4 regions of the Ammoniphilus oxalaticus genome follow, and region 1 is predicted to be linked to each of the others. Evidence: riboswitches for the same ligand, from Rfam matches in the RefSeq annotation. Region 1 holds a riboswitch; each other region holds the start of a gene.
The links. A riboswitch is a leader RNA that binds a small molecule or an ion and turns the genes downstream of it on or off. The one in region 1 is predicted to bind cyclic di-GMP.

Region 2: another riboswitch for cyclic di-GMP. It lies ahead of BEP19_RS16285 (anti-repressor SinI family protein); the one in region 1 lies ahead of flgB (flagellar basal body rod protein FlgB).
Region 3: another riboswitch for cyclic di-GMP. It lies ahead of BEP19_RS04680 (anti-repressor SinI family protein); the one in region 1 lies ahead of flgB (flagellar basal body rod protein FlgB).
Region 4: another riboswitch for cyclic di-GMP. It lies ahead of BEP19_RS04925 (methyl-accepting chemotaxis protein); the one in region 1 lies ahead of flgB (flagellar basal body rod protein FlgB).

What each region holds. Positions count from the first base shown of each region.
Region 1 covers NZ_MCHY01000008.1:473,760-481,715, reverse strand. Annotated here, with positions in the region: gene fliI (flagellar protein export ATPase FliI) at 1-245, opposite strand, end outside; gene fliH (flagellar assembly protein FliH) at 238-1,056, opposite strand; gene fliG (flagellar motor switch protein FliG) at 1,049-2,047, opposite strand; gene fliF (flagellar basal-body MS-ring/collar protein FliF) at 2,052-3,662, opposite strand; gene fliE (flagellar hook-basal body complex protein FliE) at 3,832-4,134, opposite strand; gene flgC (flagellar basal body rod protein FlgC) at 4,149-4,607, opposite strand; gene flgB (flagellar basal body rod protein FlgB) at 4,611-5,012, opposite strand; cyclic di-GMP riboswitch class I at 5,116-5,198, opposite strand; gene codY (GTP-sensing pleiotropic transcriptional regulator CodY) at 5,447-6,226, opposite strand; gene hslU (ATP-dependent protease ATPase subunit HslU) at 6,265-7,668, opposite strand; gene hslV (ATP-dependent protease subunit HslV) at 7,683-7,956, opposite strand, start outside.
Region 2 covers NZ_MCHY01000012.1:55-6,715, forward strand. Annotated here, with positions in the region: gene BEP19_RS16270 (hypothetical protein) at 767-1,126, shown strand; gene BEP19_RS16275 (hypothetical protein) at 1,502-1,795, opposite strand; gene BEP19_RS16280 (anti-repressor SinI family protein) at 2,286-2,447, shown strand; gene BEP19_RS16285 (anti-repressor SinI family protein) at 2,606-2,740, opposite strand; cyclic di-GMP riboswitch class I at 2,767-2,850, opposite strand; gene BEP19_RS16290 (hypothetical protein) at 3,511-4,968, opposite strand; gene BEP19_RS16295 (hypothetical protein) at 4,968-5,267, opposite strand; gene BEP19_RS16300 (hypothetical protein) at 5,269-5,640, opposite strand; gene BEP19_RS16305 (N-acetylmuramoyl-L-alanine amidase) at 5,659-6,661, opposite strand, start outside.
Region 3 covers NZ_MCHY01000006.1:532,970-540,925, forward strand. Annotated here, with positions in the region: partial or broken gene BEP19_RS04655 (IS3 family transposase) at 1-568, shown strand, start outside; gene BEP19_RS04660 (transglutaminase domain-containing protein) at 724-1,578, opposite strand; gene BEP19_RS04665 (beta-sandwich lipoprotein) at 2,046-2,438, shown strand; gene BEP19_RS04670 (XtrA/YqaO family protein) at 2,542-2,739, shown strand; gene BEP19_RS04675 (hypothetical protein) at 2,736-3,152, shown strand; cyclic di-GMP riboswitch class I at 3,572-3,657, shown strand; gene BEP19_RS04680 (anti-repressor SinI family protein) at 3,684-3,818, shown strand; gene BEP19_RS17555 (hypothetical protein) at 3,840-4,001, opposite strand; gene BEP19_RS04685 (DUF4871 domain-containing protein) at 4,321-4,764, shown strand; gene BEP19_RS04690 (LOG family protein) at 4,872-5,447, opposite strand; gene BEP19_RS04695 (MazG nucleotide pyrophosphohydrolase domain-containing protein) at 5,543-5,863, shown strand; gene BEP19_RS04705 (DUF3238 domain-containing protein) at 6,007-6,591, shown strand; gene BEP19_RS04710 (hypothetical protein) at 7,081-7,365, shown strand.
Region 4 covers NZ_MCHY01000006.1:575,043-582,998, forward strand. Annotated here, with positions in the region: RNA gene rnpB (RNase P RNA component class B) at 1-322, shown strand, start outside; gene BEP19_RS04915 (WYL domain-containing protein) at 469-684, shown strand; gene BEP19_RS04920 (very short patch repair endonuclease) at 738-1,163, shown strand; gene BEP19_RS04925 (methyl-accepting chemotaxis protein) at 1,254-2,942, opposite strand; cyclic di-GMP riboswitch class I at 3,053-3,144, opposite strand; gene BEP19_RS04930 (methyl-accepting chemotaxis protein) at 3,345-5,036, opposite strand; gene BEP19_RS04935 (GGDEF domain-containing protein) at 5,857-7,581, shown strand; gene BEP19_RS04940 (macro domain-containing protein) at 7,634-7,956, shown strand, end outside.

The sequences.
Region 1 (7,956 bases):
GGTCCGATCGCTCCCACTTCACCCAATGGCATCAGCAACACATTATTACCGCGAAACCCGACCACTTCCGCATGGATTGTATGCTCTGAGCCACCCGGCGCTAGTTTACAAAGATCACCGATCTTCACTTCCGGACCGCGCGATTCAATCGTCAGTCCTATCACCTGTGTGACTTTGCCGTTATATTTGAGTGGATCAAGCATTGCCAAATGACGTAAATATCGATCAAGCGACTCGCTATTCATCTTGCTGTTCCTTGACGAGACTCATCAGGCAGTTTTTAATTTCATTTAATTGGGTATCGATCGTTGCGTCAACACTGCCTTCCGATGTACGGATGATACAACCGCCGCGTCCGACGCTTTTGTCTGGACACACTTTGACCTCAACCTGCTCATCGACCCAAGACAAGATTTGTTTGCGTTCCGCTTGCAACAACGAATAATCGCTAGGATGGACATGAATCGAAACAGATTCTCGTTCCTTTACTCGCCGCAGCGTTTCTTTAACAAGTCCTAACACTAAATCAGGTTGAATCTCGATCGTTTCCATCACGATTTTATGAGCGATTTCCGTACTGAGACGAACAAGAAAAGTTTCCGCTTCGCCTAACGTTCGTTGCTTCTCCTGACCCGCTTCCATTAACACTTCTTGAGCTTCTTGGAGCAACGTTTCATACTCCCGCATAGCCGTCTGTTCCCCTTCCAGCTGCCCACTCTCAAACCCTGCTTGATAACCTTCGGTTCGGGCTTGCTCAAGCGCTTGCTCGGAGTCCGATTCAAGTTGCTGCCAGCGCTCAAATTGTTGTTGTTCCGCCTGTTCTTGCAGCGTGGCTATTTCTTGTTTCGTTTGCTCAATTAACTGCTCAGCCATTTCTTCCGCATCCGAAATTATCTTTTGCGCCGCCTCTTCCGCTTTCTGAAGCTGATAACTTTCACTAGTGGCTAGCCGATCGTTGTCCAAACATGGAGAAGTATCAAGATAGGTTGGGATTTGCAACACCTTTACTTCAAGTCGACTACGTTCTAACAAGACCTGCTTGTATACACTAGACAACGAGCTCATCTCCTCCAGCGCGGGAAATAATGATCTCTCCCATTTCTTCTAATCTACGGATAATCCCAACAATCCGCCCCTGGGCCTCCTCAACATCGCGTAACCGAACAGGACCCATGTACTCAATTTCTTCGCGGAATGTTTCCGCCATGCGAGAGGACATATTCCGATAAATAACTTCTTTGACCGAATCGCTAGATGCCTTCAAAGCCAATTGCAAATCATTGTTTTCAACATCGCGAATCACACGTTGAATCGTGCGATTATCGAGATTAACAATGTCTTCAAAAATAAACATTTTTTGCTTAATTTCTTCGGCCAGCTTTCCATCCGCAATGGCGAGTGAATCGAGGATTGTTTTTTCCGTGCCGCGGTCAACCCCATTTAAAATGGCGACAATACTATCTACACCGCCGGTCGCGCTATAGTCATGGTTTGCCGTCGTTGTTAACTTTTGTTCTAACACTTGTTCCACTTGACTGATTACTTCTGGCGAAGTGCGATCCATCTGGGCAATTCTTTTCGCCACATCAATCTGCTTCGCTTCGGGTAATGCGGACAAGATAAAAGCGGCTTTTTCAGATTCTAGGTAAGAAAGAACGAGCGCAATCATCTGCGGGTTTTCATTCTGAATGAAACTCAAAATTTGACTTGGGTCCGCTTTACGAGCAAAATCAAATGGTCGCAAATGTAAAGTAGAGGTTAAGCGATTGATTACATCCACTGCCTTTTGCGGACCTAACGCTTTCTCTAAAATTTCGCGCGCGTAATGAATCCCGCCTTGCGAAATATATTCATTGGCCATCATCATCTGATAAAACTCTTCTAACACAACATCTTTTGATTCTGGATCTACTTGACGCAGCCGAGCGATTTCCAACGTTAATTGTTCAACTTCGTCCTCACGCAATTTTTTAAAAATTTGCGCAGAAACTTCAGGACCGAGCGCAATCAATAAAATTGCCGCTTTTTGTCTTCCGCTCAATCTCATTTCCTCATCCCTTTCGTTCCTCCGAAATCCACGTTCTTAACATTTGCACAAACTCATCTGGATGTCGATTCGCCATCTCATCCAATTGTTTTTGGATCGTTTCCTCGTCCGTAGCCATTTGCTCTGGCGCGATGCCTTGTTCAAATATGAACTCGTCGAGTAAAGGCTCTTCGTCGGCTTGCTTCTCCCTGCGGCGACGCAACCAAACCATCCCGCCAAGTAGCGCGATAATCACACCTGCTGCGATAGCGACATAAGTCAACCATGGCATTTCGTTTTGCGTCGGTTCGCCCACAGTCTGTTCTTTTCCGGCAAACACTCTCGGGAAAACAGAAATGCTATTTCTAATGTCTTCATCCGTGATTCCTTGACGGTCCCCCAGCGCTGTGCGCACGACATTTTCTAAAATATTCGTAATGTTTTGTTGTGTCTCGAAAGTCAACGAAGCAGGATTATCTGGATCTGGAGGTTCTACACCGACGTTTACCGTAATTTTTTCAATTTTATAAGGACTCTGGGTAATTTCCGTAGAAATTCGGTTCACTTCGTAATTGACTCGATCTTGTAATTCTTCGTATTCGCTCTCGCCGTTGGCCTGGATGTTTGTGTAGCCAGGCACATCTGTTTCACCTACGCCAATCGGATTTGGAACCGCTCCTTCGCCTCTGAATGTTCGCGACAACCTTTCCGCGCTAACCGCAATCCCCTCGTTGTCTTCTTCGTCCGCTGCCTCGACTCTATTTTCCTGTGTTTTCACTTGGTCGAAATTTAAAGTGACTAATGTATGTACAAGCACTTTGTCATGACCCATTATCGTTCCGAGCATTTGTTGTAGATCTGTTTGAATATCTTGTTCGATTTCCCGTTTAATTTTCCTTTGCCGTTCATAGACTTCAAGTTGAAACTCATCCTCCTGTTGCTCTCGCAAGACGAGCATTTCACTGTATTGATCTATAATGACAATGTTTTCAAGCGGTAAATTAGGCACACTGCGCGAGATCAAATAATAGAGAGCTTTGATCTGTGATTGACTCAGGCGTTGTCCCGGTTCGACCTCGACCATCACGGATGCTGTTGCCTGTTCAGCTTCGTCTGCACGGATAAAGACACTATCTTTTGGTAAACTAATTGTCACTTCGGCGTGCTTGATACCAGAAATACGTTTAATCATTTCTGCCAATTCCGTCTGCATTGCGGCCTGTTCAACCACATCCAATTGACGATCAGTCGCTCCAAACGTCATGTTTTGACTGAACAGTTCATAACTAATTCGACCGTTATTCGGCAACCCTTCAGAAGCTAATTGCACAATCAAATCAGGCGCGTCTTTTTTCGGCACGAGAATCGACGTCCCCGTTTCCGATAATTGATACTGACTAAACCCTCTACTATCGAGCGCCGCTTTAATGTCCCCAATTTCTCTTTGACTTAACTCATTTGCATAGAGCGGCACATATTCCGTCCGAGTCGAAACATAAGTGACGACCGATAAGGCGACATTGAGCAATAAGATCGCGCTAACAATGAAGATTTTCTTTTGCGCACTTAAACTTTTCCAATACTCTACAAACCGATCTTTTGAATTTTTAATATTAATTAACCATGCTTGATTCATACTCCACCACGCTGCTTCCGCCCTTTACTCATCAATCTCCAACCTCCCCATCGCAATCCCTTAAAAACTATCCCGATCGCCGCGGTTGAAGTCCTCTCTATCTCTAGGGTAATTTTATATTCCACCCTCTACTCTGGTAGAAAAGTTTAATCTGTACTATGTACTTTTACTATAATTGCATTCTCATCATTTCCTGATAAGCTTCGACCGCTTTATCCCTCACTTGCGTTGTTAACTGCAGCGCAATCATCGCTTTTTCCGAAGCAATCGTCACTTCATGTAAATGGTTGACTTGCCCTGTGACGAGCTGCGCATTTAATTTTTCAGATTCGAGCACCTGATGATTGACATCATTTAAATAGGTAGAAAAGACTTGCGAAAAGGAACGTTGTCCTTGTTGCTCATTGCCAACCCCGTTTTGTTTTTGCCATTTTGGCCCAACAGACTCACTTGTGACCTTACTGATATCCATTTTTACCGCCCCTTTTATCTACCAATTTCTAGCGCTTTCATCTCCATATTTTTACCTGCGTTAAACGCCGTCACATTTGCCTCGTACGCCCTTGTGGCGCTCAACATGTCAACCATCTCTTTAGCCAAATCAACGTTTGGCAACTGCACATATCCTTCGGTATTGGCATCGGGATGAGCAGGGTCATACACCAATTTGAATGGCGTTTGATCTTCGATGATCTCCGTGACGCGCACCCCCTGTGTGACCGTCGATTGCTTACCTTGTGTCGCAGCATTTAAAAAAGTGTCAAATGATGGACCGCCTCGCGGGGCGACAACCGCCATTTTTCTTTGATATGGCGTCCATTGTCCATCTACTAATCGTCCTCTTGTTGTTGTCGCATTCGCTATATTTGCGGAAATAATATCCATTCGCAATCGTTGCGCGGTCAAAGCTGAACCGCTAATTCCAAACTGCCCAAATAAAGCCACCTATTAACCCCTCCCTTTGATCACTGTTTTTAATTGATTAAATTCATGATTCATTTGCTGCGCTATCGCATTGTACCAGACCGAATTGCGCGCTAATGAGGTCATCTCGTAATCTAAATCTACGCCATTTTCATTGTTGTTTTGGATCGTTTTTACCTCTCGTATCGTTGGCGTCGGTAACTGGGTAGTCATACCTATTTCGATATGCCGCGGATCGGTCCGTTTACCTTGAAATGAACCCACACCGCTACTGTTCAACGCAGCTTGCAGTGTCTCTTCAAAGACAACACGCTGCGATTGGTAATGGGGGGTTTCCGCATTGGCAATGTTGTTTGAAATCGTCTGTTGCCGAAGCGCCGAAGCATCAAGCCCCCGCCCAAGTAAGTTTAATACAGTTAAACTCATAACTCTCCGCACCTCCATTTTACTAAATCAACTTATCTGAATAATTAAAAAATAAATATAAAAAAATCCCTAGAAAGGTGGGATTCGCATGATCAATACACCTCCCCGTAGCCCAGCCATCCTATTAACAACGTAGATCTGTGACTTTGCGCCCTCGCCTTTCGTTCGAGTTTGCCCTAGAAGGTTTATTATCGTATTAAGTTATATAAGGATTATAGCATGAATTAATTTTTTTTCGACATGAAACCGCAAATTCTTTTGAAATTATTGATCTTTTATGTCATATTTATTAAACACTTTACAACCACTGTGAAAAAAGACCTACTAGATTTATTTTTAAAGATTCATATTGAAATCGGGATGATTATACTATAAAATAAATAGGAAAAGCCCCATCTCATTGCGATAGGGCTTTTTACATATAATCATATTGTTTAAGATGTTTTTAATTTTTCAAGTTCCGGAAGCAATTTATCATTTAATACTTTAATAAAGGTCCCTTTCATGCCAAGTGAACGTGATTCGATTACACCCGCGCTCTCTAATTTCCGTAATGCGTTGACAATGACGGAACGGGTAATGCCGACACGATCGGCGATCTTGCTGGCGACAAGCAAACCTTCTTTAGCATCCAACTCTTGGAAAATATGATCAACCGCTTCCAGTTCGCTATAGGACAAGGAACCAACCGCCATTTGCACGACAGCTTTGCTTCTTGCCTCTTGTTCAATCTCTTCCGCCCGTTCTCGTAAGATCTCCATTCCGACCACGGTCGCTCCCACTTCCGCCAAGATCAGATCGTCATCAATGAACTCCTCGGTTACTCTAGCAAGAATAAGGGTCCCTAGACGATCCCCACCTCCAATGATAGGAACGATCGTCGTCAATGAATCTTCGAAAATCTCTTCCATCTCTACGGGAAAAGCGGTGTAAGGACTTTTAATATCAATGTTCGCTGTCGTTTGTTCAACATTTAACAATTGATTGCTGTAATCACCTGGAAACCTTTTCTCTTGAAGCATCGTGTCGATTCGATCACTATTCACTCGTTGCGCCATCGCATGACCGAGGATCTTGCCTCTACGACTTAAAATAAACGTGTTTGCTCCGATTACCGCGCTTAATACTTGAGCCATCTCTAAGAAGTTTACAGGATGGCCTGCCGTTTTTTGCAGCAGGCGATTAATTCTTCTAATCTTTGATAGTAGATCCAATTTCTCTTCCTCCTACGATTGTATATGTTTTTTATCTATTACAAAATGTATTGCGAGAGATCTTTGTCCTTTACGATTCCCGTTAAGCGCTCCTCTACGTATTCGGGCGTGATTACGATTTTTTCCATTGTGATATCAGGCGCATTAAAAGAGAGATCTTCGAGAAGCTTCTCTAAGATGGTATGCAGGCGTCTTGCCCCGATGTTGTCTGTTGTATCATTAACATCTCTTGCCATCGTAGCGATCTCTTTAATAGCTTCGTCAGAAAATTCAATTTTAATACCTTCTGTTTCCAATAGCGCCGTATATTGCTTTAAGAGCGCGTTTTTCGGTTCGGTTAAAATACGGATAAAGTCTTCCGCGCTCAAACTTGTTAATTCTACACGGATCGGAAATCTCCCTTGCAACTCAGGGATAAGATCAGACGGTTTGGATATATGAAACGCGCCCGCCGCAATAAATAAAATATAATCGGTCTTGACGATGCCGTATTTAGTCGTGACCGTCGAGCCTTCCACGATCGGCAAAATGTCGCGTTGCACACCCTCGCGCGAAACATCAGGTGATCCTTCGCTGCCGCGACCCGCAATCTTATCAATCTCATCGATGAAGATGATCCCGCTCTGTTCAGCCCGCTCAATCGATTCTTGGTATACTTCATCCATATCGATCAGCTTCTGGGCTTCCTCTTGGGTCAATATTTTGCGCGCTTCTTTCACTGTAAGGCGACGCTTACGCATCTTTTTAGGCAAAATATTACCGATCATCTCCTGCATGTTCATCCCCATCTGGTCCATTCCACTTCCAGCGAACATATCAAACATGCCAGGCGTCGTATCTTCCACCTCGATCTCAACCATCCGATCTTCCAATTCACCCATTGCCAGTTGATGAGCTATTTGTCTTCTTTTTTGAGCAAGCTCAGCGTCTTCCTGTTCGGTCGATGTTTGATTTTGCTGCTGTCCCTGTCCAGAAAATAGCATTTCCAACGGGTTTTTAAATGAGCGATTGTCTTTCGGAGAAGGAACTAACAGATGGGCCAATCTATCTTCCGCCTGTTTCTCAGCGCGATCTTTGACAGCTTCCATCTTAGCCGCCTTCACGATCCGAATCGATGTTTCAACGAGGTCGCGAACCATCGATTCCACATCGCGACCAACGTAGCCGACCTCTGTAAACTTGGTAGCCTCTACTTTAATAAAAGGGGCGCCGACGAGTTTAGCCAATCTTCTTGCAATTTCAGTCTTACCAACCCCTGTCGGACCAATCATCAAGATGTTTTTCGGGGCGATTTCATCCCTTATTTCTTCTGTTAAAAGACTGCGACGATATCGATTTCGAAGGGCAATCGCCACTGATCTCTTTGCTTCTGTCTGACCGACAATATATTTATCCAATAACTCTACAACTTGCTTGGGAGTATGGCTTTCTGTTTTATACATTTCTCTGCACCCCACTATTCAAGTTCTTCAAGAACGAGGTTATGATTCGTATACACACAAATATCAGCGGCGACGTTAAGAGCCGCTTCCGCAATTTGCTTGGCAGTCATTTGATCTCCAACATGTTGTTTTAAGGCTCGACCTGCCGCTAAAGCAAAATTCCCTCCTGAACCGATCGCCAAAATCCCGTCGTCAGGTTCAATAATTTCACCGTTTCCTGAAATTAAAAGGAGGTCCTGTTTATTCATTACGATCATTAACGCTTCCAACCTGCGCAAAACGCGATCA
Region 2 (6,661 bases), on a different contig from region 1:
CCTGGTCGACAATTACATTTCCTTGGTCTGATTCCCATTTAAATTAACTCCTTTCTTTTGATCTACTACAGATTATGTTCATCTCAATTTTTGGCTTGTGTTAAAGCCTTTTCCAACCAAAATTGTACAAATCAAATTTCATAGTTTCTTTTAAACTAGAAACAGCTAGAATAAAAAACTAAGAACTTTAATATGGAGCTTATACAGTGGTGTATCCAATTTATACAGAACAAATAAACCATCTTTAGAAACTTAGACATCATAGAGATTCGGATGGATTAAAAAGGCACTAACTGATCCATCCGAATCTATGCTGGTTGGGACTCTAAGAGAAAGCGATACGACCACACAAGACGTGTTTGTTTAGTTACCCCAGATGGCTATTTAATTGTACTTCGTATGAAATCTAGGGAGGTTGCAATTTTCCATACCGCATACATAAATGATGATCCTAACGTATAAAAAAGTGAAATCCAGCCCCCACTGGACATACTCGGAACAAGAACGCCCGTTCCCTGTCTATTGACTTTTGTCTGCAACATGCTATAAAAATAATCTTGTCCTTACTTACAGTATTGGGACCTACAAAGGGTTTGGCTCGCTTTCCCCTTAAACAGCGGCCACTCATAATAAATTTAGTGACCTACTGGTCTCATTAAACCCAAAATACCTTCTCGGTATTTTAGGTTATTTAGTTTCACAACACCGTCATCCCTTCCTCCGCCTCCGAATGATACTATTTACCTATAAATTCAGGAGGTGCATTATGGTAAAAGTCCACATCACACAAATTCTTCACGATACCCTCACGTTAGACCTAATCGATATTGTTGCACCAATGATTGCCCAACTGAAAACAAACGATGAGCTCTTATCTGGTTTTGGAATCCCAATGAAAGAGAGAGGCGAAATACTTTTGCAGTCCAGTCATCTAATTGGAAGAAAGAATTTGGTATTAGACATGATTGAGCAAAAGTACACGATCCTTAAGGACAGACCCCATCCAATCATGTTGAAAAGGGCCTGGGAGGAATTTAGGAGCAGCGGCGATAAGGAGAGGTTTTTATATGCTTTGAAAAGAGCGGAAGAAGTGATGAGTAAACAAAGAAAAAACCCTTCGATATAGTAGCGAAGGGTTTTACTATGACAGAGATGGATTGAGTTTATGCTAAGTCTGAAAAATACTTTTGGGGAATAAAATCTTCTTGATGTTTTTGAACTTCTTGAGGAGAGGCCGTTAGAACACTTAGTCCTAAAAGAACTACGCAACACAATATAAGTAATATCACACTGGATCACCTTCCACACAAAAATCTTATATGCCCATTATTTACTTACAATTATAATGATGGACTGTTAAATCCCTCTAAATAGACAATTAACAAATCATTAACTCATATAAGACCAGTTGATTTGCTAAAAATTACCACAGTCCCAACATTGCCCCTCTACCCGATCGTATTTCACAACATGTTTCCAAGTAACCTATTTTTGGAAAAGACTATGGTGCAAAATTTAAGCCCAACAACAAAGGAAATAGGAGTATTCCTAAAATGAGGATTAAGATCATCAATGGACCAACATATTTGAGTAGTCCATTTTCTTTCGACTTAATAGCCGCAACTCCCAAAAAAACACTTGCGATCATAGATCCAATTCCTGAGAAAAAAACTATCCCGATGAGAATCTTTTCACCTAAATTAGGATCGTCAGAAATTAAATAACTAGAGATAAACAACGCAATCCCTACAACGCTTAAAGCAGTTGACCATTTTCCCTTTTCTATCGTTTCCATTATTTTATGGCACCTCTCCCCTTTGATTCATTGAGCATAGTTTAACTCGACAATTTGAATTCGATAAGTACTAATCTTTCGTAGTACCCTATGGTGAATTCAATGAATTGCTACACATTCATGAGTAAACAAAAATAGCCCCACCATCCGATTAAGGACAGCGGGGCTATGCTCCATTGGTTAGGAGAAAATGAGCCTCTCTGGACTCAGGGAGAGTATTCATATTATCCTCCACCTATCTGAAATTATGCATAGATTAACCCACCCTGCTTTCGTTTAAGGACAGAAGGACTACCTCTTTGAATAAACTCTTCTTCTGTTACCGCCGTCATACATAAGCAGTTTCCTACTTCTCGGACTCCACAATCACCCAGTGCCCATTGATCTACAGATTAAGGTTTTAATCATCAATATTATGTAAACTTCGAAGACCTTGCTGATGCATGAGCCATTATGCTATATTCTTCTTATATATGGAGGTGTATTGTGCGTGAATGTAATCAATCTTAATTTATATAAAAATCTTGATGAAGAGACTATAAGTTTGGTTAAAATTGCGATGGCTTCGAATATATCAAAAGAAGATTTTAGAGATTTCTTAAAATTAAAAAAGAATGAGGTACTAGAGACTAGAAGCAGTATCAAAAAATAAACATGTAAATAATTCTGATAATGCCTAAGTACAATAAAAATATCCTTCGAAATAGAATATAGTTCGAAGGACTAAATAATATCAAGAAGGGGTATTATTTTTTTCAATGATCATAGATCACAATCCTCTTTATACTTCTTCCCAAAGACAAAGTTATATTAAATAGATATACTCATCTTATGTATTAAAAAGTCACGTATTTCCTCTTTCGATATCCCGATCTCCTTTGCCTCGAGGATTAAGTTTACCCACTCTTGATCCAACATATCTTTATCCTTCTCTTTTTTAACCATGATTTTTCACCCTTTAAGTGTAAAATCCAGGTAATCCAGCCGTCCTAGTACAAAACCTTAGACTTGTGACTTTGCGTCCCAACCTTTCGGTTGGTTTGCCCCTTTCTGGTTAATGGAAATTATATCACATAAATTTGGTGACAAACTAACACTTTTTGTTTAAACTGTAAATTTATAAACAGTTTACGCTCAATTTAGTTCAACGTTTTAAATCTAACATTTCTTCTTATCATCCTTATAATAATATTCACACCTTTGAGGTTTAGAAATAGACCCGTACAATAACAGATAGCAAGGCTAAACCAGATATAGGATATAGAACACTGTAAAGACGGCTTTTGTTATACCTTTAACTATTTGTAATTATATACACAACAGTAAGTCCCACAATCCAGTACGGAGAGTAGGACTTACTTTATATAAACCGTCCGAACACGAACGAGGGGACAATACATCCTATTCTGTTGATGATGTTATGTGAATGATTTAACCCTCCGCTGACAATCAACAGAGGGTTAATGGAAGGGGATAACTTATGCCACTCATGATGTTATTTTATTATGCCTACACCCAAATGTAATTATTCACAAAAAAATAGCCCCACTATCCAATAAAGAACAGCGGGGCATAGATATATGAGCAATTAATAAACCGAGGAGCTAATACATCCTATTCGATTCATTACACATCGTGAATAAAAAGACCCCTTCGCTCATAAAAGAACGAAAGGGTGGAGGCGACGACGAGATATTACTCATTGTATTCTATTCCTAACTAGAGTGAATATGACACTTAGGCGCTCTCTGCTCTAGCGTTATTTTTCCTCTTGTAATCGTGCTTACATTTCCGTTGGAGTCCACAATCTCGATCTCATGCGTATAAACACCTGTAAGCTCCTCTGTATCACTTGGACTTAGCTCAATGTGCAATACATCGCCATTAATTGATAGGCCCTCCCGCAATGTCTTGGACAACTTCCACACGCCATATTGATACATCGTCCACTTAGCGGATGTAACGCCAGCCATGTCCACACCCTCAACGGTTACATCAATCAGCTTCGAGTCACCCGACACCATAGAGAAATTCTGATTATCACGCATAGGCAACCCTCCTTTTAACTCGACATATAACTCGCGCTCGCCCACTAGGTAGACGTATAAGACCCTCTCGCCCTCTAGCTTGATATGACCGATGATGGACTTGTCGGGATCGATGATACGTTGCAATAGCGGGTAGCTATAATCCCGATCCGTCCAAATGACTTGTTTCGTGTGCGCTATCGCCTGTACATCAGCATAGATCGTTTGGCGTAATGGTGTGGATGTTTCTGTCACCTCGTAAATGGATTGAGACAACGAATAATCTGATTCCACATCCTTAACGATGACTTGACCCAACGGAAAGCTCATTGATCTATCTGCATACACTGATTGGCTCAGCGGAAAATCCTTCGAATACATCACGTAATCCGAATAGATGGACTGTAATAATGGATAAGCCCATTGTCGATTGGCGTATATTTGTTGCTTTGCCGCGGCTTCCGCTTCCCTATTCGCATATATCGCCTGTTTTGCCGCATACGAAAGAACCTTATCGTCAAATAAGGCTTGTTGTGTTGGTGCTATGCTGTTGTGATTAGCGTATACCGACTGTGATAGTGGATATGATGCGTCCAGTTCGCTGTAAATGGATTGTGATAGGCCGAAGCTGAAAGATACGTCTGTGCCATCGTCATCGCCGCCACCTACCCATGTTCCACCGTATAATGTTGCGTGATTGCCGTTGCCGCTTTGATCTAAGACTGTGCCTGTTGACATGTCATAGAGAGCAAGCATACTCCCATCCTCAGCATAGCAAGCTACACTATAGAGCTTCCCTTTCAGGTGTCCTTGTGATAAATTGTTATGCGCGAATAGCGTTATGTCGTCAATTATCGTGTCAGAATTGGCACTGACTGCTCTGATAAGAATTTTTTCATCTTTTGCAATTCCCGCCCAACCTCTAGGATTAAGACCCAAACCGTTTTGCGTAACGGTCAATGATTGCCCTACCCCACTCGAAAATGATCCACTATAAATCAATCCGTTAGCATGACCTGTTCTAGCATCTAGTAAGTAGGCGTTAGGCTGTTGAACCGAATTAATCTCAACCTCTAATACTATCTTCCCAACGCTCATTAATGGAAGCTGTAAGCTGTCATCCACACCGTCCATATATAGATACATCAGACCACCTCATACGTCCCGACAATCACGCAGGGTTGCGGCTCTGCTTCGTCATGGGTACACTCATGCCAATCAATCTTCCCACCAAACAAATCAACATAGGATCGCAACTCGTCAAACAGAAACAACCGATCGGCGGAATCATTCAACCATACTTCAAATGAAAACACTTCTTCATTATTGTCCTCGTCCTCAATCTGGCGCTGATCGAGCTTCCATAATTCGTAAGAGTTGATTGTGTCCACAATGAGCCGCGAACCATCGTCTGTATTTAGATTACCTCGAATAGAGTACTTCAATTTAATCTACCGCGTATTCTTTGGCGGAAATATTAACACTTGAATCTCGGCGGTTTTGTACCTCGTCAACTTGTGGAGTTGTTACCTTGACCCACAGATTGCGGACGGATGTATCAGCGTTACCCTCGCTCCCGAAGTCCGATAGGTCAAGCGTATCCGCATAGTCCGATCCGTCAAGGGATAGATCAATAAAGGATGCGTCATCGCCTTGTGGTTGTGCTGTAACGTCTGTGTAATATCTATCAGCGTTATCGTTTTTAACGTATACCTGAACCGTTTCGGTTGATCCTGAAATGGGATGATCGGTTCTAATCGGATTCGCTTCCGTCACTTCCTGCGTGCAATCTTCGTCATGGTAAATCTTAATCGCCATTTATATCCCTCCTATTTATTATTGAGTAGGTTGATTACTCGCTTTTCGTAATTCGTTAGCTAACCGGTTAAATTCATCCTTGCTGGCTTTGTCGGGTGCGATGTTCCAACTTGCTCCAAGGTAGGCGATAATTTTTTCCGCGTCTTCTGCTTTCATTTTATATTTTTCCTCCTTTGGCAACTTACTTAACCCCATTACTTCCCCAATTCCTTCTGCTGTAGCTTTCGCTAGGCGATCTAGAAACGCCGAGTCCTTTAATAAAGCTGCTTCCTTGGCATTAGAAATAAACCCATACTCAATGAGCAGGGCTGGCATTTTGGTGAGTCTCAAAACAGCTAAATCCTTTTTCTTTTGCCCCCGATCCCGAACGCCTTCGGACAAAAACACTTCCAGCACTTTTTCGTGTATCAGGTTTTGAATAGTAGCTGTTCTGCCACCGTTAATCGTCTCGTAAATGTAGCTTTCAAATCCGTTTGAGTTAGCGTCAAATGAGTTGTTGTGTAAGCTAACAAACACATCGGCCTTACACTGGTTGGCTAGGCTGGCTCGATTTTCTAAGGAGACAAATACATCTGACACTCGTGTATATCTCACATCAGCACCCATTGATTCAAGCAGCCGACCTGTTCGGAGTGTTAAGTCTAGCACGATGTCCTTTTCGCGGATCCCGTGACCAACAGCCCCAGGATCCTTGCCGCCATGCCCTGCATCCAACATAATGATTGGCTTTTTCACACTCTCTACCTCCTTGTCATATTTCGTTAAATCATATCTTTCGATTAGATCATTTAGTTTCGCTGGATAATTTACGTCTGTTGCATATCCCGCATCCTTGACCGCCTGCGTAGCCTTCCGATAGTCCGATTGATTCAATACACCCGCATAGCGATTGAAGCTCTCCCATCCCGTCCCATGCGTGTATTTGTGGCATAGATCAATGACCGCACCTTCATACGATGGGTATTTCCTAAATTCAGATACGGGATAGATAATCTCACCATTAGGTAGGTGTTCGGGTGAT
Region 3 (7,956 bases), on a different contig from region 1:
AACGTCTAAAGATGGAGAAAGATATTTTAAAGCAAGCGGCGCTGATTATGGGACGAAAATAGATGTGATTCGTAATAACGCTCACAACTATTCGGTATCAGCAATGTGCGACGTCCTACAAATACCAAGAAGTACCTACTACTATGAATCAACCCAAAAGCCGTCTGAGGATGAACTCGTTGAGCAAATACGTGAGATCTTCTTTGCTAGCCGAAACAATTACGGCACACGTAAGATCAAGGTAGAGCTTAAGAAACGCGGACGTCGTTCAAGTCTTCCATACAGATCGCGGCAACGAATTTAAAAACAAACTTATAGATGATGTTTTAGAAACCTTTGAAATTAAAAGATCCCTCAGCATGAAAGGCTGTCCCTACGATATGCAGTAGCGGAAGCCATGTTTAAACTATTTAAAACCGAGTTTGCAAACCAAACTCATTTTGAAAGCCTGGAACAGCTCCAGCTTGAACTCAATGATTACGTTCATTGGTTCAACAAGATTAGAATCCATAGCAAGTTGGGATACATGAGCCCAGTTCAATACAGATTATTGAACATGAATAACTAGAGCCGACAGGTAATCTCACTAAATGAAACTAGACCTTAAATAATCTGTTCAATTTACTGTTGACAGTCCAGCTTTTCCTTTGCTAACAATTGCATGCTTCATTAGTTAGCTTAAATACGCTGGAAGACAGCAATTGGACTAATTGTTATAACCCTTTATTTCAGTTTCGTTTTTGCATAGTCGTTGTCTGCTGCTGGATATTTACTTTGATCCCAAGTACGAGTTTCTAATAAATATTCAGAATTTCTTAAGAAGTAATTGTAATTAACAAAATCATCTTTATCTGAAGAGGTATCAGCAAAAGTAACATCCAAGTGGTAAAAGGATCCATCTAATTCAACCATATTCCAAGAATGTAAGCCTCCGCTATTAGTAATTCCGACGATGTATATAGATTCAATACCAACTTTTTCCAATAGATAGTTTATAGTTCTAGTGTATCCATCGCAAACAGCAATACCATACATTATAGTACCGAAAGTAGTATATGAATCATTTGAAATCATCCTTGTGATGTAGCCCTCATAATCATAACTTGTGTTTAATACAACATAATTGTAAATAGCTTTTACCTTGTCGTAATCAGAATAGTGAGGTTGAATAATATTCTTTAAAATCGCATCCGTTCTTTTGTCCAGCAATTCATTTTTTTTCGATATGGTTTCCTCTGTGTAACGAAAGTTAAACTCAATATCCCTATTCGAATAAGTTATCCAGTTTTTAATGTAAAAGAGATTAGGGTCAGTATCAAGTATTGCCTGAATTAAATGTTTTACATCGAGATAATCTACTTCTTTGTCATCAAAAAAACCATTTGGGTTTACAGTTGAAAGTGCTTCGTAAATTGAAGCGTAGGAATTGGGGTACATATCCTGTAATTCCTCTTTCGAAAAACCTGCTAAATTATAATTAGCTGATGCCACCTTACTAGTGAAATCAAAAAGCGATACAAAAAGGATCAACGTTGCTAAAGCTATATTTAAAGACACCTTGATTGATTTTTTATTCATTAAACCGAATCCCACCTTTCCGCTAATCACTAAGAAATGGTAAGAACCTATGCATTGAGAGTTTTTCCATTCTCTTAATCTATTATTAATATATGAAAGGTGATTCATTGAGGATTGTGCTGAAGTCCTTGGATAATAAAAATGTTAATAGGATGAGGTGAAATTGAAAGATTTTTTAATGTGTGTTTTATTATGATAACGTTTTAGACACAAACTCAGAAATTGATAGGAGGAATAGGTGATGAAGAAAAATGTGCTCGTTGGAGCAAAGAAATTGAGAAGGAAGGTGAAGTTGTAGTTACTGATGCCATGGGGAGCAAGGATTTAGTTCATGTAGATTGCTTATATGATTATGTACTTAGGGCGAACAAGCAAGAATATTACGACAGCTTTGAAGACTATAGGAGAGAAAACGAGTAGTGTACTGTTAGTTGAAACACGGTACTTAAAAAAGGGGAGAAACAGAAATGAAAAAGAAAATCACGATTTTTATTCTAGGTTTAATGACTATCTTACTATCCGCGTGTAGTACGGAATCGGATACGGTAAACCACAATATATCTAAGTCTGCAGATTCATTCGAGGTAAACAGGAGGATAGTGTTCTTCAATGGCATAACAGACAAATACCTCCTAACCGTTGAGGGGTTGTGTTCATTGGATATCACTGGCGATAAGGCGTTACGTGTGACATGCAAAGTTGGTGAAGGAGAGTACAAGCGCCATTACTTAGGGTTAAGTGATAATGTGAGTTATTTCGTAGAGCAAGTAGATTCAGCTAATGTTGATCCGTTTCATTATCGTGTGGTATTCAGGCCAGAATCAATTGTTCCTGATATAGACATTCAGACAAGTAAATAAAGCATTTGCAGTACGAGCATAAACAGACATAAAAAATAGCCAGGACTTCCCGACTAATCTTTTCGACACATTAGATTATAGCATATATGGGAGGGGTCCGACTATGAGATCACTAGATATAGAGGTAAACGATAGAAATAGGCTGGAATTTGATATAATGGATATACCGTCCAGTTGTGTGATTGTGATTTGCGAAGGGAAAGCAAAAGTCAGAGAGCTTCCTCCATTCGGTGAATATAGAATCTTAACATATCAGGGGAAGGTGAAGCGGATGAGAAGGGAAGAAGGGGAAGAGTTTTGAGTATAATTAGGATTGAAGGTACACGGCCAGCAGAGCTTGAGGAACAACAGATACTTGAGAAAATTGAAAACTTGTTATTAGAGCAACAAGTTCACACTTTGGAAAATACACTTTCCGATACAATTAGTTTCTTTTCAACTTGGACAGCAATGGCTGGAGTGTTTTTAGCGGCACTCTTGGTTATTGCAGGATGGATAATGAAAAGAGTTTTTGATAAAAAACTAACTCAAGTTACGAATATATCATCTGATATAACTGGCAAATTTGAAGTTTTGAAAGATGTCGAACAAAAAGTAAATTCAAAATTCAATACAATCCAAGAAATTAACGAGTATTTCATAAAGTCTAAAAAAGAATGGGAGAAAATTAAAGAAATACAAGATTTTCAGTATAAAGAAATAAACATTGGTTAATATCGGCTCTAGGTTTTCCATTCTCATATAGCTGCACCATTTGGTGTTTAAATTCGGATGTGAACGTTCTTCTTGCTCTTCTTTCGGTCATTGTAGATCCCCTCGTTTCTGTTAGTTTGATTCTACAAGACCTTAATTTAATTGTCTAACTAAGTGTATCCGATCTAACTACATAAATCGATAGATGTATAAATCTATACCCGATACTAAAGGCTTGTATAGATTTTGTATAGCAGCCAATGCTAGGTTAGTAGTTAACAACACTTTACATCCTTCTTTTTTGGGGGAAGTGGGTTTACTGAGTATTAATTTATTCGTTTTGATGAATTAACGGAAGGTGAGAATTCTTTTATAAGTATAGTCGAGAAGAAAGGTTACATAGACGTTACTAAAAAGCTATGGTATGTTGTTATTGCATAACCAGCAAGGGGCAAACTATTCGAAAGATTGGGACGCAAAGCTACAAATCTAAGGTATTTTATACTAAGATGGTTGAGCTACCTGGATTTTACACTTGAAGGGTGAGAAATCATGGTTAAAAAAGAGAAAGATAAAGAGGTGTTGGATCAAGAGTGGGTAAACTTAATCCTCGAGGCTAAGGAGATCGGGATATCGAAAGAGGAATTACGTGAATTTTTAATAAATAAGATGAGGATATCTGTTTAATATAATTTCGTACTTGCATGTTTATTTTTTGAAAATGCTTTCATTCTCTAGTACTTCATTTTTTTTTAATTTTAAGAAATCTCTAAAGTCTTCTTTTGATATATTTGAAGCCATCGCAAATTTAACCAATTTTATAGTTTTTTCATCAAGATTATTATATATATTAAGATTGATTACATTCACGCACAATACACCTCCATATAAAAAGACTATAGCATAATGGCTCATGTATCAGCAAGGTCTTCGATGTTTACATAATATTGATGATTAAAACCTTAACATGATCTTTAGATTAAAGCCCGCTGGGTGATCGTGGATACAGAGAAGCAGGAACGTGCTTATGTTTTTCAGCGGTGTCAGAAGAGAGTGTAAGCAAAGATATAACCCCTACAAATGAGTGGGGGTTATATCTTTTGCTATGTCTTTATCTTAAATAAAATTAGGGAACTTTTCCTAATGATTTTCGTCTATAATATAGATGTAAAATAATAGGAGGTTAGAAATGCCGAAAATATTTCATTTTTGTATCATTGTTATAAGTTCTTTATCAGTTTTAGTAGGATGTGGTGCAAATTCTACAAGTAATACTGATGTGGAATTAAGTCCAACTTTTATTGTTGAAGGCTCAGAAATACAAGGTATTGAAGGCAAGATCGCTATTTTTCCTTCAGAGTTTATTGCTGAACAGACGAATAAATATTTGTGGCATTTTTGGGGCGTGGGTGATGAGAGTTTTGAATTCAGGGTAGAGGCTATAGACATTCAAACAGGAGAAAAAATCAATCCATTCCCATTGGACGTTCCTACAAAGGTTTTGCCTAGTCCTCTTAGAGGAGCGGAGGCTACATCACCGTCATCTGTGACGCTTCCCAAATCAGGAATTTGGCAGTTAGATGCCTATGTGAATGAAGAATTATTTGGAAGCATAATAGTTGAAGTAAATTGATAGGAAAAAATAAGCCTTCGCCATAACAGTGAGGGCTTATTTTTGAATTTAGTAAGAATAGTATATGTAGTTTTTTATTAAATCTGGCAAGTTGAATTGACCAACTTCTATTTTTGGTTGACATATGTTTTAGTGGCTGGTGGTTCATATGATCGAAATTTGTCAAGTAATTTGCTTGGTTCCGAGTCGACAAACGCCATTGAAAGATATTTATCGTGCATAAACTGCTCCTTCGCCATATGATTAAGCAGCTCTAGCAGTGGATCGAAGTATTGATTGATGTTTAGGAGGCCACAAGGTTTTTGATGAAGGCCTAGTTGAGCCCAAGTGAAAATTTCAAAGAACTCTTCTAAAGTTCCTGGTCCACCCGGTAAAGCAATAAACCCATCTACAAGTTCTGCCGTCTGAGCTTTCCTCTCATGCATAGAATCGACAATAATTAGCTCTGATAATTTTTTATGAGAAATTTCTCTTCGTTCTAAAAAACTTGGCATAATCCCAATTACCTCTCCACCTTCTTCTAAAATGGAATCCGCAACTGCACCCATAATGCCAACACTTGCACCGCCGTAGACAAGTGTAATATCGCGCTTAGCTAGTTCTTTACCCAATTTTTTTGCAGTTTTTATATAAACATCTGATGATCCTTTACTGGAACCACAAAATACAGCTACCTTTTTCACTGTACTCGCCTCCTTATGAATTAGCGTTTCTATTATACAAAAGTCCTGATCTTTTGTTAAACTTTTAGGATAATGAATTTTTAGGAGTGGGATAAATGGATGTAACCGAATTTCAACAATGGGTGAATGATTATTATGAAGAAAGAGGTTGGTCTGAATTAGATATTTTTATTCGTATTGGTTTTTTAGCAGAGGAAACAGGAGAAGTAGCACGAGCTATAAGAGCCCTTGAAATTGGAAGGGATAGACCAGACGAAATAACAGAATTATTTGAAGAGAATAGACAGGCCTTAACTGAGGAGTTAGGAGATGTAATAGGTAACGTAATTGTGATTGCCAATAAATACAAAATTCCGTTGGAAGAAGTGTTTAATCTCCATAAGAAAAAACTCTTAAAACGTTATTCTAGTGAATGAGTTAGTTTATCATTTTATCTAACGGAAGCAGACCAAAGATCGCTGGGTAATCGTGGATCCAGAGAAACAGGAGAGCACTTATGTATGTCAGCGGTGCCAAAAGAGAATGTATAATAGGGTATAAATAGACGTGGAGGTTCGGTATGGCCAACATAGTAAAAATTAGAGCAAGCGTATTTATTCCAATGTCTTGGACTGAGCCTAGGAAGGATCCTCAAACAGGGAATACAATCCAATTTCAAGGCGATTCACGTGAATTTACACCGTATGCAGTAAACACTATGCGTTCTAGAGTTGAACAAGAAATAATTGTGGATTTTTATAAAAGGGAAGTTTTTGCATATTCGGATACGGGTATAACAACTGCAAGAATCATAGCTCCAAATGGTATAGTTAATCAAGATGTTGGGAAAGCGAGCACTGAGGGTATTGTTTGCGTTGACATTGAATGGGGAACAAGTGATATTAAATTTAAAATGGAGGCAAGTGCTAGTAACCCATTAAATCCAAATGCACCCACCGTTGATTATGTGCTAGATGTTCAAGTCAAAGAAGATGGTGTGGTCGATATTAAAGGAGAACATGACGGATTTCCTTGTTTTGAATTTTATAAGCAAGTGAATTTTGATGGATTTGAACAAATCTATACACATGACTTCAGGAAAACTGGAGACACTCCAGAGGCAATGGGCGGGGAAATGGAGTATAGCTTTGAAAGGATACTGTAAATTAAAAGTAATTCATCCTTTTAATAAAATAATCCTCCATCAAAAATGGTGATATTTTATACTTTTACAATATCATCCGTTCTATAATCCCCTTCCGTGCGTCTTACTTGATTGAATTAAGCTGTAAGAAAAGGGGGAGAAGGTTATCTGAAATAAACAAAAGAACCCTAGCTATGCTAGGGTTCTTTGTTCGATATATTAACGTAATAACTGAAGCACTCCTTGTGTAGCTTGGTTGGCTTGCTTCGGCACTATGTCTTTCGATCATAGAATGACTATATCTTCATCTCAGCGAGATACTGGGCACTTCGAATGTCGGTTGACACCAAACGGATTTCATCATAATTATCGGCAGTTATGTAATCGTGTTTAGTTTTTTTATCTGAAAGATTGGAAATATAATGTTCGTCATAAGATTTTATCTTGTTGATCATCTTGGACAACATGAGCAACTTGCACTGAGATAAATCGAATTCGGAGGGATATTATATGGAAGAAGCAAGAATAGGGGGAGGGCAAAGCTCGAAAGAACGCGTTCGAAAAACGAGGTCTGACAAAAGGATTAGTGTTAAAACTAATTTGACTAAAGAATCACACACGCTACTTAATCGATTAGGTATGACAGTCGGCAAACCCAAAACCGCGCTGGCAACTGAAATAGTGGAGACGCTCCTACGAAACCCAACGTTTGTCGTATGGATCCAGGACAAATACAATGTGGCCGATGAATTTAGATTAACACCGACCACTATTGATGGAAAAATAAAATATTAGAACCTGGGTAAAGTTTCGCCGATCTTTTTAAATGCTTCATAACACCTTTTGCATAATCCCCAGCCCTTATCTGTAGCTCAAGGCTTACCACAGTCAGGACATTTGTACATACAATTCAGTCCTTTCTAAATATTTAATAACCATTATTGGAAGAGATGGAAATTTTTATACCTTATTACTATTATTAATAATGTTTAGGTTGCAATTACTATTGGTCCTGTGTTATTTTTAAAAAAAGTAACAAATAAAGTAACAAATAAAGTAACAAAAAAGTAACAAAGAAAAGAAAGCCCCCGAAATGCAAGGGGCACTTCGAGGGTAGTTAATATTAATTCTTATGGGAAAATGTGATAAAAGAAACTAAGAGATACCTTAAGAAACACAATAAGGCATACCTATAATAATAATATTAAAGTTTACAGGAGTCCATGTTAGCCACGGATCATGGATTTAAGGCAAAATCATGTTGGTAATTGTCGTGTTTTTTGCATAAATAAATAAGCCTGAGACGGCGAGGTCCCAGGCTTTCGATGATAATTTTTAAATGGATAAGATTAATAGTCATCGGATAAGATCAATAAACATTACATG
Region 4 (7,956 bases), on a different contig from region 1:
CGCCATCCGCAAGGGTGGGCAGTCGATCGGTTCGGCTGACGGCGGTGAAATCAGGCTAAGTCCCCTTTTTTCAAAAAGAGGATATGCTGAGAGTAACCTGAAAGTGCCACAGAGACGATACGCGATTCGAAAGAGTCGCGCTGGAACGGGTAAACCCCGCGAGCGAGCAACCCAAACGATGGTAGGGGCGCCACCTAGAGGGAATTCAACCAAAAAGGTGGATCAGCAAACAAAACAACAGCTGATAGTTAAATGACTACACCTGTTTGCGCCAGCTTAGCGAGCGACATGAGCGCGCAGGAACAAAACCTGGCTTACAGCTATTTCATTGCGCTAAATATCATAAGCATACGACGAACCTTCTACGACAACGTAGAAGGTTTTTTGCTGTCCATAAAATGGCGCTTGCATACTTTTATCTGTTTCGAATATAATAGGAACAAACGCTCTGTTTGGAGGCGAAAGGGCATGATTCGCGAACTACGACGGTACCTTTCAACGGGTCAACTTTGCGAGATCATTTATTTGGATCAAACGGATCGGATCAGTCAGCGGCAAGTGAAGCTCATGTCAATCAAAGGGGATCAGGTTACCGCTTATTGTTATACGCGTCGGGCGATTCGCTCTTTTTACATCGCAAATGTATTGGCTGTAGGACCTGTCACGTTCAAAAAAGAAGCGTAATGAATGAGTTTTGGGGTACGCTATAGCAAAAAGGGGAGCGTACATAAGAAACGATGGCGGATAAAATCACGAGGCAACAACGGAGTAACACGATGCGCGCGGTCCGATCGCAAGGCACGAAGTTAGAACAAGCGGTTACAAAAAGATTGTGGACGATGGGGTTTCGTTTTCGTAAAAATGTGCAGAAATTGTTCGGAAAGCCTGACCTTGCGATTCAAAAATACAAAGTGGTTCTTTTTATTGATTCATGTTTTTGGCATGGTTGTCCGCTTCATTGTCGAATGCCGCAAAGCAATACCGCGTATTGGCAACAAAAGATCGAACGGAATCGAACGCGGGATGAAGAAGTGGACAGCTACTATCATGAAAAAGGGTGGAAGCTGCTGCGAATATGGGAGCATGATCTTAAGGAAGATTTTGAAGGAACAATCGAGCGCATTGCTTCTTTTATGAAAGAAGCAAAAACCCGTTCCACCTAACGGCGAAACGGGTTGCTAATAAATGCATTACGTTGTGGGTGTTACTCATCTCATCTAACAAGTAGGGAGGGGTCACTCCCTACTTAACAATTAAACTTTGAAACGCTGCGCGTACATTTGTAAATCCTCAGCTAACTTGGAAAGCGCTGCTGCGGAAGCGGTGATTTCTTCCATGGAAGCAAGTTGTTCCTCAGATGCGGAGGCGACGTTTTGGGTATTGTCCGCCGACAGTTGAGCAATGTTCGTAATTTCATCGATTGAGGCTTGCATTTCTTCTACACTGGCAGACATTTCTTCTGAAACGCTTGAAGCTTCTTGGATTTGGCTAGCGACTTGCTCGATATAGTTTACAATAGTTTCAAATCCAGCTTCCGCTTTGCGTACGACCTCCATTCCAATTCCAACTTCCTTCGTGCCATCATTCATGCCTTTCACCGCGTCAGATGTATCTTTTTGAATCCGTTGGATTAAGGATGCGATTTGCTCCGTCGAGTCTTTGGATTGTTCCGCTAAATTTTTTACCTCATCGGCGACGACGGCAAAGCCCCGACCATGTTCGCCCGCTCGCGCGGCTTCTATCGCGGCATTGAGCGCTAGCAAGTTTGTTTGTTCCGCGATTGAGTTAATGACTTCCGTAATATTTTCAATTTCTTTGGAAAGATCGCCTAAGCTTCGCACGACGGATGCGGAATCTTCGACAACAAGTTGGATTGTATTCATTTGTTCAATGACCTTTTGCAATGATTGATTGCCTCGATGCGCCTCATTGGTTGTTTCTGTTGCTAATTCAGAAACGGTTGTAGTCGTTTCCGCTACTTGTTGAATCCCTGCGACCATTTCGCGCATCGCATGAGAACTATTAATAGCGCCTTGTCCTTGCGCTTCAGCTCCGCTCGCGACTTCTTGAATGGCGGTTGTAATTTGGGTGTTTGCTTCCATCGTTTGCTCCGCGCTGGCGGTAAGTTCTTCGGCCGAGGCAGCAACTTGTGACGAGTTGGCGCTCAATTGTGTAATGACCTGCCTTAGATTGCCTGACATTTGATTGAACGCGGTAGCTAGATCGCCAATCTCATCGTTATTTCGAATGTGGATATCATCAATGGTAAGATCGCCATCCGCTATTTTTGAAGCTGAATCGGCTAAACGAACAATCGGCCTAGAGATGAGGCGCCCAATCGCATAAGCAATGGCGGTTGCGAGCAATACAGCAATAGCCCCGATTATGAGCAGATTTTTTTTCGTTTTATTTACTATTTCTGTGTTTTCTACAATCGATTTTTCCGCAATTTCAAATTGGAAGTTGGCCATTTCCACCGCGTGGTTATCCAACCGATTGACAATTTCACGCCCTTCATTCGTTGAGATCGTTAAATAATCCTCGTTATTTTGCGCTTTTAAATCAAATAAATGTTCCGTAAATTCATTGTACTCTTCTTGGGTCTTATTCATTGCCTCAAGCATGTTCTGGTTTTCTTCTAAATTCAATCGGTTGAGTAAACTTGTGTATCTATCTTGGAACTCTTCCTTTGCCTCGTTATAATCTTGCATGACGGACTGTTCGCCTGAAAGCAGGTAGCCGCGTCCTGCTACGATGATCTTTTTAGATGCGATTTGCAAATCTTTTACTTCCATCGCTTTGATCATTCTTTCTTCGATTAGTTCTGTATAGCTTTGATTGATAGCATTAATTTGATAATAGCCAATTCCGATAATCATAATAAGAACAAGGATGATGATCGAAAAACCACCTAGCAGTTTTTTGTTGATATTGAATCTCACTTACATTCCTCTCCTATCTCGTTATTTATTATATGAAGGCATAGAAAAAAGTAATCTATGATTGAAAACGAACATCGCAAACATAGATTACTGAGTACAAGATCACGGTAATCGGCAACTGGCTGGCATGTAGCTAATCACCGCTACGTAAGCCCCTCTAGTTTTGCGTCCACACCTTTCGGTGTGTTTGCCCTAATCGAAAAACAAAAGACTATGAAGTTGAATTTAAAGAACCGATAGTATAATATAGACCATACAAACGGTGGTTCTGTGTCCAAATGTATACCTATCTTATTTAAACATACTATTCCATTGTTTGGAACCCCAAGTAATAATATATTTTTTCAAAATAGAAAACACCTCGCCTCACGCGAAGGTGAGTTGAGGTGTTGGTTGTTGCTTCTATATTTTGAAGCGATGAATATGCGCTTGTAATTGTTCAGCCATCTCTGACAGAGCTTCAGCCGATGATGTCACTTCTTCCATTGACGCGAGTTGTTCTTCTGAAGCGGAGGCTACATTTTGCGTGTTGTCAGCAGACTGTTGCGCGATTCGCGCAATTTCTTCGATTGTGGCATTCACTTCTTCCACGCTGGCTGACATTTCTTCTGAAGCGGCGGACGCTTCTTGGATTTGGGTCGCGACTTGGTCGATTAACGATAAAATTTGTTTGAATCCTTCGCCTGTTTCACGGACAACCTCTAGTCCGACGCGCACTTCCTCCGTTCCATGACCCATTGCTCGAACCGCTTGCGCCGTGTCCTCCTGAATTCGTACGATTAGACTCGTGATTTGTTCCGCTGACTGTTTAGATTGCTCCGCTAGCTTTTTCACTTCATCGGCAACGACGGCAAAACCTCGGCCATGTTCGCCCGCTCGGGCCGCTTCAATCGCTGCGTTCAATGATAACAGGTTTGTTTGATCGGCAATCGAGGTAATCGCCCCAATAATATCGCCAATTTCAAGCGATAGCGTCCCAAGCCTTTCGACGACGATAGCAGAATCACCAACGACTTGATCGATTGTGTTCATCTGTTCGATCACTTTTTGCAGTGACTCGCTCCCTTTGTTTGCTTGTCGTGTCGTGTCGGATGCTAATTCTGCTACCGAAGCGGTTGCTTCCGCGACTTGGGCAACCCCTTGGGCCATTTCACGCATCGCTTGAGCGCTTTCCATAGCTCCTTTGCCTTGGGTTTCTGCGCCGGAAGCAACTTCTTGGATGGATATTGCGATTTGTTGGGTTGCTTGTGAAGTTTGTTCAGCGCTTGCGGTTAGCTCATCGGCGGAAGCGGCGACATGAATTGCATTATCGCTGACTTGACCGATTACTCTTCTTAAATTCGCCGCCATTTGATTAAACGAACTTGCCAACTCGCCAAGCTCGTCTTTGTTTCTGACTTGGATCTGATCGGTTGTTAAGTCGCCTCCCGCAATCCTATTCGCAGATTCGGCAATCGTCCTGATTGGTTTTGAAATAAGACGACCCATTAGGATTGCTGTTGCGCTTCCAACGATAATGGCGAGCAAGCCAACAATTAAAATTTTTGTCTTTACCTCACTGACTTGTTTCGTATTTTCGGCGCTTTCTTGTTCTAGTAATTCAATTTGGTGATTTGCAAGATTTGTTGCCTGCTCATCGAATCGGGCGATCGTGTCACGACCTTCATTGATAACCAAGTCGATGTAACCGGCTATATCATTTTGATCTTTCGATGCGAACAAACGTTCAGCGAGATCATCGTAATCTTCAGCTGTTTGACGCAATCCATCCAGCATTTTAATGTTTTCGGGTTTTGTAAGCGTACTTCTTAATAGACGAGATTTTTCATCGTATTCTTCATGCGCAATTTTATAAGCTTGCAACGCATAGGGATCACCTGTAATTAAATAACCGCGTGTATTGATCATGACATTCTTTACTGCCATTTGTAAGTCTCTTACATTCATCGCTTTCACCATCCGATCGTCAATTAGATGGGAATAACTTTTGTCAATTTTTGTGATTTCATAAAAACCAAAACTAATAATCCCAATTAACAACAGGATGACTATCGAAAAACTACTCAATAATTTCTTGCTAATCGTCCAGCGCACTGCAACCGCCTCCTCATATCTCTAAGTTGAAATTGTAAATGCTTTCTAGATTCAAATTGAACAGCAATCTGTGTTAATGAGTGACGAAAAGACTGAGCGCTACTTAAGCGGGTTTTTAAAGTAGGGCATACGCATTTTCGACGTTCTCTCTGATTCTTATAAGATATACAACAATTGAAACTAGAACCTTGATATCAATTATAATTTTTAGGGAAGTTCCGAACAATAGCTAGGACGAATCTTTTGTTAAATCTTGGTGAACGGTTAATCCTGTAAAAATCAGCGCGCTTCTCATCTAAGCAAAGTGAAGTTCACTTGCGCAATCCCTTGGGGCTTTCATTGTCGCCTTGGCCTTGCGTATCCGAGTCGCTTGTTGATCTAGTCTGTTAACGGGTTATAAGTCATTTCTCCTACTATTTGATTATAGGAAATAACTACTAGGGTCACAGGAGATTGGGGTGAAATGATTGTCGAAATAGTTCTAAAGTGTGTCGGGATCGCGCCAAAGGTTTGCTCAGTTAGCGACTTGTGCTTTATAATGAACAGCATATGTTTTTTTAGGAAAGCTGATGGTGGAGTTCATGTTTTATAATTCGGGGCCAGAAGATGTTCGACATTATTGGACGAAAACCACCGCGCATATGTCGATAAGTTGCCTACCTAGAGCCTAGTCGAGTTAAGTATAATTAAGAAGCACTGGAATAAAACGGATGCCTGTTTATCATCTGGCCGATTTTCAGGCTTATTGCTATACTAATATTTAAAATTTTAGAGGAAGAGCAGGAAATTGGTTATAAATGGATTGCGCAAGGAGATAATCATGTTCAATGACACTGAATTTTTTATAAATGCTTTTCTTCAAGCGCCGAAGGGAATGGCTTTAGTATCGATAGAAGGAAGCTTGATAAAAGCGAACCAGATGTTCTGTAAGTTGTTAGGGTATGAGCAAGCTGAGCTAGATGGTATGTCGTTGCGTGAGCTAATGGACCCATCTGATTTTAATTATGAGCGTCACCAGCTTGAGCAACTATTGGCGGGGTCCAATTCAATTTATGAGGCTGAACAAGGTTGGATTGATAAACAAGGAAGATCGATTCGCATCCAGCAAGCGGTTTCCATTGGTGGCTCTGGAGAACGCTTATTTTATATTTTTCAGCTACAACTCGCTGTATCGTTACAAGAGAAGAGCTTAACCCCACGTGATCTTGAAGGGGTATTAACAAAGCAGGCGTTGCCTGATGAACAAAAGTTTTTGGAAGCGGAGTTGGGCCAATATCGTACGCGATTGCGGCAAATTTTAAGTGTAGCAAATATAGGGACATCTCTCGTCGATTTAAAAGGCAATATAATGGAAGCGGATGAAGTGTTGCAACAGATGTTTGGTTATACTGAACAACAATTAAAAGAAAAAACATTCTATGAAATTACCCATCCCGATGACGTTCATTTAAATCAGACGCTCTATGAGGAATTAATTGCGGGTAAACGTGACAATTATCATTTAGAAAAACGGTATATCCGCAGTGATGGCCATGTTATTTGGGGTGATCTGACGGTTTGTATTAATAGGCAGGAGTCGCCTACGATTACGGCAATGATTAAGGATATTACAGAGCGTAAACAACTAGAAAATCATCTGCAGGAAAGTGAAGAACGATTTCGAATGATTGCGGAATACGTAAGCGATGTGATCTCGATCCGCGATCATGAAGGACGGTATACTTATCTATCGGCGGCTAGTTATCCTTTGTTAGGTTATCGTGAGGATGAATTACTTGGTCAATCAGCCATTCAGTTCATTCACCCTGAAGATCGAGATTCTTTTCTGAAGGAGTACGATACGTTAATGAAAACAGGCCAGGTATTGTCTACGTATCGATTTTGTAAAAAAGATGGAAACTACTTCTGGGTGGAATCTAAATTGCGGGTTTTTCATCAAGTGAATAACGAGATAAAAATCATTGCGATTTCGCGCGATATTACGAGACACAAAAAACGAGAGCAAGAATTACAGGAAACACAGCGATTATGGCAACAATTATCAACGATCGATGGCGTAACGGAAATTTATAATCGTCGTCATTTTGATGAAACGATTCGTCGCGAATGGTCCCGCTGTAGAAGGAATGGGCATCCCATTTCGTTGGTCCTCTTGGATATTGATTTTTTTAAAGACTATAACGATACATATGGGCACTTAAAGGGTGATGTTTGCTTAAAACTTGTCGCCCAGACGATTAAAAGAACGGTTCAGCGGCAGGGCGACCAAGTTTTTCGTTATGGCGGAGAGGAGTTTGCTGCGCTTCTTCCTGAAACGGATGAACGGGGAGCGAATGAGGTTGCTGAGCGAATGAGATTGGCGATTATGCAGTCAAAGATTTCTCATCGTAAATCCCCGATTAGTCCTTATGTCACCATAAGCGTCGGTTATGCGACGAGTTCACAGAAAGCAAAGCTCGATATTCAGCAATTGATGCTTCAAGCGGATCAAGCATTGTACCTAGCGAAAAACCAGGGCAGAAATAAAGTGAGCGGTATGTTTTAGTTTACCGCGCCTGATATAATAGAAAGGACTACAATGAAAGGGTTGATCACATTTGATTAAGGTCATTCCAGGGGATTTGTTAACGGCGCTGAAAGAAGGCAAAGTAAATGTAATTGGGCATCAGTCCAATTGTTTTACTGAAATGAGCGGGGGAATTGCAAGGCAAATAAAAAATCAATTTCCTGCAGCATATGAGGCTGATCGAGCCGTGACGTTGTCCCCCGAAGAGCGACTCGGTAAAATTAGCTATTGGAAAGACAAGGATAAAGCAATTGTCAACCTATACGGGCAATTTCATTTTGAAGTTGGGCCACGTCAAACCGATTATGATGCGTTACGGAGCGCGATGATATTAATGCTTCAAAAGATTAATGA